Regions from separate parts of the Arthrobacter sp. 01L42 genome, predicted to be linked through region 3. Evidence: riboswitches for the same ligand, from Rfam matches in the RefSeq annotation. Region 3 holds a riboswitch; each other region holds the start of a gene.
What was found. A riboswitch is a leader RNA that binds a small molecule or an ion and turns the genes downstream of it on or off. The one in region 3 is predicted to bind cyclic di-AMP.

Region 1: another riboswitch for cyclic di-AMP. It lies ahead of AC1DN2_RS12955 (aggregation-promoting factor C-terminal-like domain-containing protein); the one in region 3 lies ahead of AC1DN2_RS08965 (hypothetical protein).
Region 2: another riboswitch for cyclic di-AMP. It lies ahead of AC1DN2_RS17010 (M23 family metallopeptidase); the one in region 3 lies ahead of AC1DN2_RS08965 (hypothetical protein).

What each region holds. Positions count from the first base shown of each region.
Region 1 covers NZ_JBFTSL010000013.1:84,804-88,068, forward strand. The annotation lists gene AC1DN2_RS12950 (sensor histidine kinase) at 1-840, shown strand, start outside; cyclic di-AMP (ydaO/yuaA leader) riboswitch at 1,024-1,183, shown strand; gene AC1DN2_RS12955 (aggregation-promoting factor C-terminal-like domain-containing protein) at 1,183-2,022, shown strand; gene AC1DN2_RS12960 (bifunctional glycosyltransferase family 2/GtrA family protein) at 2,184-3,265, shown strand, end outside.
Region 2 covers NZ_JBFTSL010000020.1:22,137-25,401, reverse strand. The annotation lists gene AC1DN2_RS17015 (NlpC/P60 family protein) at 1-152, opposite strand, end outside; cyclic di-AMP (ydaO/yuaA leader) riboswitch at 448-617, opposite strand; gene AC1DN2_RS17010 (M23 family metallopeptidase) at 754-1,575, opposite strand; cyclic di-AMP (ydaO/yuaA leader) riboswitch at 1,580-1,794, opposite strand; gene AC1DN2_RS17005 (iron-dependent transcriptional repressor DtxR) at 1,945-2,640, opposite strand; gene serC (phosphoserine transaminase) at 3,000-3,265, shown strand, end outside.
Region 3 covers NZ_JBFTSL010000008.1:47,976-51,240, reverse strand. The annotation lists gene AC1DN2_RS08975 (cation:proton antiporter) at 1-1,145, opposite strand, end outside; gene AC1DN2_RS08970 (hypothetical protein) at 1,142-1,390, opposite strand; cyclic di-AMP (ydaO/yuaA leader) riboswitch at 1,592-1,794, shown strand; gene AC1DN2_RS08965 (hypothetical protein) at 1,802-2,488, shown strand; gene AC1DN2_RS08960 (sensor histidine kinase) at 2,634-3,265, opposite strand, start outside.

The DNA.
Region 1 (3,265 bases), on a different contig from region 3:
GCGCGGCAGGAGAGCGAGATGAAGGTCCGGCAGTTCGTCGCCGACGCCTCGCACGAACTCCGCACCCCGCTGACGGCCATTCGCGGCTACACGGAGCTGATGCGGATGACCGAGCATTTCACCCCCGACGGCGAGAGGTCCCTCGCCCGTGTGCAAAGCCAGTCCGAGCGGATGACCACGCTCGTGGAGGACCTGCTGCTGCTGGCGCGCCTGGACGAGGGACAGCCGCTCAAAATCTCCGACGTCGACCTCACCCAGCTGGCCATCGAGACGGTCAGCGATGAGAAAGTCATGGCCCCGGACCGCATCTGGCAGCTGGAACTTCCGGACGAGCCCGTGGTGGTGCGCGGTGATGCGACCCAGCTTCACCAGGTCCTCGCCAACCTGCTGTCCAATGCGCGCAAGCACACGGAACCCGGGACCAAGGTGGTCACGGGCGTTATGCGCTCGGCTGACGGCAGTGCCGTGGTCACCGTGACAGACAATGGCAGCGGCATCGCCCCGGAATTTATCGGCCGGGTCTTCGCCCGCTTCACCCGGGCCGACGCCTCGCGCACCAATCCGGCGTCGAACCCCGCAGCCGTCCCCGCCGATTCTGCCGTCGCGACGGCGAGGGTCGGGTCCGGGGCTCCCGCACGCTCGTCCTCCGGCGCCGTTTCCGGCAGCCGCGGAGGTCACGGCACGGCGACCGCCGCGCCGACGTCCGAGGGCACCAGCGGGTTGGGCCTGTCCATTGTCCAGTCGATCGTGGAGGCCCACGGAGGAACAGTCGAGGTCACGTCCCGGCCGGGCCGCACGGAGTTCGCCGTGCGGCTGCCCGCCTCGCCGCCGCCGGCGTAACCGGAACGGCCGCCGTCGGCGCAAACGGCCCGGACGGTCGACCGGCGAGCCCGGCGCAACCCGACACCCCGGCACTGTGACTCCTGTTACCAAAATGTGACTTAAGCAGCCGGGTCCTGTAGCGTCGTTAGCGTGCGCCGCCATCGGTGCCGCATATCCGGACGGACGCCAAACTCTGCCGCTTCCCGGATTCCGCTGGACCAGGCAGAGGCGGGGGACCCAGAGTTCCCGGGCAATCTGCTTTCATGCGCCCTCGGGGTGAAGCCGACACGTGATGTTCCGTGCGGCCGGATGACCTCATCCGAACCCGACAGCTAACTCCGCCGGCGTTGAGAGGCCACCATGACTGAATTCCAGGTACAAACACGCCCTGACGGCGGTTCGCATTCCCGCTCAGTTGGCGCCGCCAAGTCGCGCCACCGCGCCGAACCGGTCAAGCAGGCATCCGCCCTGTCGCGGTTCGCCGCCGGGCTCGGTGTAACCGGCCGCCGTGCCGCCGTCGTCACCGCCGCGTGCGCGCTGCTGCTGGGTGGCGGCGCCGCGAGCCAGGCGGCAGAGCCGGGCGCCCACACGGCGAACGTTGCGAGCCAGACGGCCACGATGGCTGACCCGCTGGCCAAGCTCAACTTCGAGCGGGTCCAGGTGGCTGGGCCGACCGCTGCCACGGAAAAGAACGTGGCTCCCCAGATCTCGGAGGTTAAGGCAGCCGAAGCGCTGATCCACGCGCCCGCTGCTGCCGCACCGGCAGCCGCGGCAGCACCTGCTCCGGCCCCCGCGGCAGCCCCCGCACCTGCTCCGGCTCCCGCGGCGGCCCCCGCTCCGGCACCGGCAGCCGCTCCGGCACCGGCACCGGCAGCCGCGCCGGTCGCAGTCGACGACCCCGCCGGCGCGCAGGCCTACGCCGCGTCCCAGCTGGGAAGCTATGGCTGGGCACCCGGCCAGATGCAGTGCCTGCACAAGCTGTGGACCAAGGAATCCGACTGGAAGACCACCGCCACGAACGCCAGCAGCGGCGCCTACGGCGTGGTCCAGTCCCTGCCCGCCTCGAAGATGGCGAGCGCCGGCGCCGATTACATGACCAACTACCGGACCCAGATCAACTGGGGCCTGAACTACGTCAAGTCGCGCTACGGTTCCCCCTGCGGTGCCCTGAACTTCCACTACGCACACAACTGGTACTAAACCGGCACTAGCCGCCCCCCGCCCTGGAGGCCCCGGATCCGCATGGATCCGGGGCCTCTTTGCGTCTCCACGGCCGGACCGGCCCCGGCGGCCCGGACTTCCACAGCCCCCGCACAGCTTGACCCTAAAGCCCTCATATGGGCCGCCGGGAAAGTTGAGCCATGACATTCACAGACCAGGCCACAGGAACCCTGCCCCGCTCCACGGCGACGCCGGCCGGCCCGGCGGCCCCCGGGGCACCCTCGGGGCTTGCCCTGGCCGACGCACCCGTCCCGGGCCCGATCGCCGGGGCCCTGACCGTCCCCGGCGGCCGGCGCACGGCCATTGATACGCGCGCCAGCACGCCCCTGCTGGACGTCACCATCCCGGTCTTCAACGAGGAACGGGACCTCGAGGCCTGCCTGCGCCGGCTCCACGCGTACCTGCTCGGCGCCTTCCCGCATTCCTTCCGGATCACCGTGGCGGACAACGCCAGCACCGACGGAACGCTCAAGGCCGCGGAACGGGTAGCCCGCGAGCTGCGCGAAGTGACGGTGGTCCATATGGCAGAAAAGGGCCGCGGAAACGCACTCCGCAAGGTGTGGCTGGCCTCGCCGTCGCCGGTCCTGGCGTACATGGATGTGGATCTTTCCACTGATCTGGCGGCCCTCGGCCCGCTCCTTGCCCCGCTCATTTCCGGGCACTCCGACCTGGCGATCGGGACACGGCTGTCCCGCAACTCCCGCGTGGTCCGCGGACCCAAACGGGAATTCATCTCGCGCAGCTACAACTTCCTGCTCCAGGCCCTCATGGGCGCCCACTTCAGTGACGCGCAGTGCGGCTTCAAGGCGATCCGGGCGGACGTGGCCCGGCAACTGCTTCCCCACACGCTGGACAACGCCTGGTTCTTCGACACCGAGCTGCTGGTCCTGGCAGAAAAGTGCGGCCTGCGCGTCCACGAAGTCCCGGTGGACTGGACCGACGACCCGGATTCCAGCGTGGACATCGTCCAGACGGCCCTCGCGGACTTGCGCGGCATGGCACGGTTGAGCCGGGACCTGGTCTCGGGCCGGATCCCGGTTCCCGACCTGCGCGCGGCCCTGGCCCGCGGACCGCTGCCGGCCGCCTCGCGGGCACAGGAACAAAGCCCCGGCGGAAGCCTCTTCGGACAGCTCGTCCGCTTCGGCAGCATCGGGGTGGCCTCCACCCTGGCCTACCTGGCGATTTTCCTGCTCTGCCGCGGGTTCATGGACCCGCAGCTGGC
Region 2 (3,265 bases), on a different contig from region 3:
CTGGTCAGGACCAGACCGGAAGCTGCGGCGATGACCGCGGCCTGACGGCCCACGCCGCCGGCGTTGTCGCCGACAGCCTTAGCAATAACAGCCAGCGAGTTGGTCTTGGTGACCTCGGCGCGGTGCCGTGCAACGTTTGCACGAGTAGTCATTAAGTTCTCTCTTTCGTGATCCTTGGACCGCGCGCTTTCGGGCACGGACTGAGGACGCTCCGGCATCTTGGGGGTACGCCGGATCGCCCCGAAATGGGTTACTTAGCGAAGGGTGTACTGCGAAGACGCGCCAAAAGCGGAAACTGCATGCTGTCCGGGCTCGCTAGAGATTGAGCCTGCGGAACGTGATCCAATCCGGGCGCCGGCAAGGGCGGCACGTGATGTGGATTCCAGCGGGCTCGACAGAGCCTCGCCGGTGCGCATGCGCGCAGAATTGTGGCGTGAAGACACGAAAGTAGCCTCTCCCAATGCCTACGAGGTGAGCTGTCGGATTCGGATGGGAGTCACCCGGCCGCGCTGCTTCCTGGGAAGCTTTACGACTTAACCCCAAGGCCTTCTTTCGAAGGCCAAAATTGGTTCCCCCGCCCCTGCCAGACGATGTAATGCGAACGGACCTTGAGCGGTGGCAGAGCTAGGCAATCCACTCAAGAGCGCCAACTTCGGAAAAGTTGGCGTGCTTCAAACCCTACAGCAGTCCGGATCCAATGTCACATTCAGATCACGGCGTGTCACAGGAAGTTGAGAGCAGCCCATCGGCTTTTTAGAGCCAACCGAGCGGATCAACGACATCGCCGTTGACCATCACTTCAAAGTGGAGGTGGCAGCCCGTGGAGGCGCCGGTGGTTCCGCTCATGGCGACGACGTCACCGCGGGAAACCTTCTGGCCGACCTTGACCGAGGCCGAGGACAGGTGGTTGTACGTGGTCTCCAGGCCGTTGCCGTGATCGATGACCACGCGGTTCCCCCCGCCGAAGGGATGCCAGCCGTTGAAGGTCACGGTGCCGCTGGCGGCCGCGTGGACCGCCGTGCCGCACTGGGCGGCGAAATCCTGGCCGCGGTGGAACTCCCCCGCGCCCCCGGTAATGGGGCTGACACGGTAGCCGAAGGGCGAGGCCGTGACCAGCTGGTCGAGCGGCGCACCCAGGGTGCCGGCCGATGCCGCGCGGGTGATGGTGCCCACAGACTGGGCGCTCAGCAGCTGCTTGAGTTTCCCGTCCGGATCGCCCTTCGTGGTGACGGCCGTGCGGTTGAAGTCGACTTTGGCGGCGGCGGCAGCGGTGACATCCGGCTGCACGGCAGCGGAGAGTGCGCCGGACCCGCCCGGATTCGAAGCCATCACCGGGCTCGTGACGGGGACCGTCACGGTCAGAACCAGACCAGTTGCGGCCAGGGCGATCCCGGCCTTCTGCCCGACCCCGCTGGCCGCGGCAAAGTCCGTGACCTGGCGGAACGGACTGCGACGGCGACGGCGTTCATCCCGGTGCACGTCCCGCGGGCGTTCGGCCGTGTGTGCGACGACGGGACGCGGCTCCGGAGCGGGACCGGTCGCGCGGCGACGGCCCCTGGAGGTCTGGGTGGTCAAGAACGGTTCCTCTCTGGATGGCCTGCGAAGTTAGCTGTCGGATTCGGGTCAGAGAGATCAAAGACCCGGTCCGCCGTTGCAAGCAGCCACGCACAGATGCATCCCCAGGGGATCCTTCGGTGGAAGCTGCTTGCCGCTGACGGACTTCACCCCAAGGCTGCCGAAGTAGCAGCCGAAAGTGGTTCCCCCGCCCCTGCCAGGAGGTAGTTCTGCGACTGATCCGCTGGCAGGGCTCGGCTTCGGATCAGGTAACGCTTTGGTATCGGTACTGGGCACTAACTATAGGCGATTAAGCCGCCCGGTAATAAATCCGTAACCGCAATTGTGGACAACTCATGGGTCGTCCCATGACCGGCGCGTAGTGGCTGGTCAGGCGACTGTTACAAAGACGTGCGCGGCAACCTCGGGCGGCAGTTCCAGGGCACCTTCGATATCGGGGACGCGGACCGAGATGTACTCCCCCACCCGCTCCAGCGAGACAAGCGCGCCAGGCCTGATTCCGCCCTCGTCGAGCTGGGCCAGAAGCTCCGGCTCCACCTGGATCGGCTCCGCGAGCCGGTTGACCGTAACCCGGGAAGTTACCCCGTAGCCGGCCATGGCCTCCAGCAGGTTCACAGGCCTGTCCACGGGGGCGCCATTGGGCACACCGCCAAGATCCGCAAGCCCCGGAATAGGGTTTCCGTAGGGCGAGACCGTCGGGTGGTTGAGCATCTCGAAGATTCTTCGCTCGACGCGTTCGCTCATGACATGTTCCCAGCGGCACGCTTCCTCGTGGACGTAGGCCCAGTCGAGCCCGATCACGTCCGCGAGGAGGCGTTCGGCCAGACGGTGCTTGCGCATGACACCGATTGCACGTTTCCGTCCGGTTTCCGTCAGTTCAAGGTGCCGGTCGCCGGAAACAACCACCAGCCCGTCGCGCTCCATCCGGCCGATCGTCTGGGACACAGTGGGGCCGGAGTGGCGGAGCCGTTCGGCGATGCGGGCGCGGAGGGCAACGATGTTTTCTTCTTCAAGTTCCAGAATGGTCCGAAGATACATCTCCGTGGTATCGATCAGATCCGTCATTCAGCTCAGCTCCTCGAGCGCAGTCCTAGCGTCATTCCCACCGTACCGCGTGCGGGCTGCATGCAGGATGCGCCCAGGCGGGAACCGCCGTACGTTCGCATGCCAGCCTAGCCTATTTTGAATTACTCCGGATAATCTTTCGATCGACCTGGAGCTATTGTCCCAGGCCCAGCCGGCCGGCCGTCCCCGGCGTCTCAATGACCGGACTATGACAGGCCTTTTTCCGTATCGCCGGGAGCTGTCAGGCAAAATAAAACAGGCAGAATGAAACAGGCAGAATGAAAAGGGGTGTCCGTGGTAGCCATCCCTGCCCGCCACCTCCCAGCCACGCTACGAACCAGCCGAAAATTGGAGCCACTGTGAGCGACACCAGCATCACGATCCCCGCCAACCTCCTGCCCAAGGACGGACGGTTCGGCGCCGGCCCGTCCAAAGTCCGGCCGGAACAGATGGACGCCCTGGCCGCGGCATCGTCGAAGCTGCTGGGGACCTCGCACCGCCAAGCACCCGTGAAGAACCTGGTCGGCTCGGTGCGCAGCGGCCTCAGCGAATTCTTCCGGGCACCGGAAGGCTATGAAGTCGTGCTGGGCGTCGGCGGATCTACCGCGTTCTGGGACATTTCCAG
Region 3 (3,265 bases):
CCGCCGGCATTTGCCGGGACCGCGAAAGTCCTCGCCGCCCGTGACCCGGCGACGGCGCCCGCGGCTATGGTGACCAGCGCTCCCACCAGCAGGGCCGCGGCCTCGCCCGGGAGCAGGACCTGAAGCTGCGTGCCGATGCTCGCCGCAGCCACCGGTACGCCAAGCTGGGCCGCCGACAACACCCCGAGCGACAGCGGGAGTCCCAGGAAAGCCAGGTCGGCGTGGGCCAGCAGGGCCCCGGCCCCCAGCAACAGGCCGAGGGCCATCATGTCCGGGTGCCCGGCCAGGTCCCTTAGCGTCAGCGATGCACCCAGCCACACGAAGAAGAGCGGACCCAGGAAGCCGTCGCTGAGCGCGAACAGTTGCCGGGCCAGCCGCCGCGGTTCGCCGACCGCAGCCATCACCAGGCCGAAAGAAAAGCCCGCCATCATCACAGACACATTGCTCCACGTCGCGACACCGGCCAGGGTGAAGAGCACGGCCAGCTGGATCCGTAGCTCCAGGGCAAACTTGCGGCTTTCCGAGAGCCGGTGCACGCGCCGACGGATTCCCTGGCGCTCCAGCCAGCGCAAGCCGACAAAGAGCACTACCGCGCACCCGGTCACCGCGAGGACACCCAGCGCCGCCTGGACTGCGTGGGGCGGATCCACCAGGAGCGGCAACGCCACAATGCAGGCTGTGTCGGCTATTGCCACCTGCGCTGTCATAGCGACGACATCTGGCCCGCCGAGGCGCAGGGAATCGACGATTGGAAGCACCAGGGCGGCCGACGAGGAGGCCAGCAGCACGACGTAGAGGGGAGCATGTCCAGTCCCGAACAGCAGTCCGATGCCGGTTCCGATCACCACCGCTGCCGCTGCGGCCACCATCGCCCGGCGGGAGCCTTTGCCGAGGGCGCCACGGATGTGCGGATCCCGCACGGGAACGTGGGTGCCTGCCACGAACATCATCAGCGCAAACCCGATATTGGCCAGCAGGGTGAACGTCGGGTCCGCGGGGTCCACCAGGGCCAGGCCTGAGCGCCCGATCGCGATGCCGGCCAGCAGCTCACCCAGCATGACAGGCAAGTGCCAGCGCGCCGGCAGGGCCAGCAGGGGGCCAGCCAAGGCGATGACGGCGATCAGCGCCAGCGACAGGAAGGTCACGGTTCGCGGCGGCCGGCCGGCGCCGGGCCTGACCGCCGTTCCACCACCGCATAGGCCTTGCCGTCCAGGAAAGCCCAGTCGTTGACAACCATGTACCCGAGCGCGTCCACCCGGTCATTAAGGATGTGCTCGTCGAAACCCCCGTCGCGCGGTTCCGCGTCCCATGTGCTCACGTGGACGTCCCCGCCGTCGAGGATCAGCAGCTCGGTGTTGACGTCGAAATCCTCTTGGGGCTGAGTGCTCAACTGGCAGATGGCGACACAATGGCTGTTCATTTTCGGGCCTCCGCTTCCGGTGGTGCTGATGGCATCATCCTATGTTCGGAAACGGCGCCGCCCTATGGGCAAATTGCGGCCCGGCATCACGGCGCCGTTACCTTAATGTGACTTTCGGGTGCGGTTCGCGCTACGGTTGATGAGTGCCTGTTGTCTCCGATACGGGCGCTCCCCAGCCGATTGCCTAACTCTGCCGCGGCCCGGGGGTAACTCGCATCAACGTCCGGCAGAGACGGGGAAACCACTTTTGATCTGCTGATATGCAGGTCTTGGGGTGAAGCCGCACAGTGCCCGCAACGACGGGCCCGGGAGTGCGGCCGGGTGCCTCCCATCCGAATCCGACAGCTCACCTCGCAGGCATTGGGAGAGGCTACATTTTTCATGACTTCAGTCAATACTTTTGCGCGCCATGCCGCCGTCCTCGCCGCCGCATCCGGCCTGGTCCTGACCAGCGGAATGGCCGCCAACGCCGCCACCGCCCCCGTGCAGCGTGACTCTGCTCCGGCGTCGAACGTCGACGTCACCGGACAGGTCAGTGCCCCCGTCAGCGCCGATTCAAGCGTCAAGATCAGCTTCGAGCGCCCCGCAGTGGATTCTGTTGCCGCGCCGGTCATCGAACAGCCCGTCGCACCGGCTCCGGCTCCCGCTGCAGCCCCGGCGGCAGCGCCCAAGGCTCCGGCCAAGCCGGTCATCCAGGTGCAGGCCGCTCCGGCAGCAGCTCCGGCAGCAGCGCCGGCCGCGGCGCCCGCGGGCGGACGCAACGCCATCATGCTCTCGGCCGCCTACAGCCAGGTGGGCATCACCCAGGACTGCACCGCCATGGTGGAAAAGGCCCTTGGCGCCGCGGGTAAGCCCGTTGGCGACATCGGTCCCCGCGCGTTCCTTGGCCTTGGAACCGTTGTGGCGACGCCGCAGCCCGGTGACATGGTGGTCCAGTCCGGCCACGTCGGCATCTACGCCGGCAACGGCCAGGTGGTCAGTGGCGGCATGAACGGCAAGAACCAGACCATGGTCCACCCGCTGTCCTGGCTCACCGCGACCGGCGGCGTGACGTTCGTCCGCGCCTAAGCCGCACGGCCCCGACCCGGGGCCAGACAGTCCGGAAAGACCGGCGCTCGAGTTCCCTTGGGGGCAACTCGACCGCCGGTCTTTCCTGTCTCCGCATTCGGGAGTCCGGGATCCCGATGGCAGATCTTTCCCCGGCGGATGGACCTCAGGGATTCCCGCTGCCCATGAGCGGAAGCGTCAACTTCATGACGGTTCCCTCGTCGCCCGTCGCGGCCACCTCGACGGTGCCCCCGGCCGCGACGGCAATCTCCCGGACCAGGGCCAGGCCGATGCCAAAGCTCCGCTGTCCCTGTGAGGTGCCGGTGCCGGCCGTCCGCACGAACCGGTCAAAGATCCGGGCCTGATCGACGCCGGTGATTCCGGTCCCGGAGTCCGCCACCGTGATCACGGCGCGCTTCTGCTCGATTGAGGTCGTGATGGACACGCGGCCGCCCGGAGGCGTGTGGGCCAGCGCGTTGTCCGCCAGGGCCAGCACGGCACGCCGCAGCGCATTCTTCTCGATCCGGGCCAGCGGCCGGGCAGCGGCGGAGAATTCCAGACGCACCTGGCGCTGCTCTGCCACCTGCTGGAGGCTGCCGGCGACGCTGGCGGCAGCGTCGGCGAGGTCGGCAGGGGGCGCGGAACGGTCCGGGGCCTCCGCGGTTGCCGCGAGGAGCAGTTCGTTGACAATCCCTGTCAGCGTCGCGGCGTCCTCCCGGATCCGGGCCAGGTCGTGGCTTTGCCTGGAGCCGGGCACAGTGTTGCGCTGGGCCAGCTGGATCCTGGTGTCCAGGATGG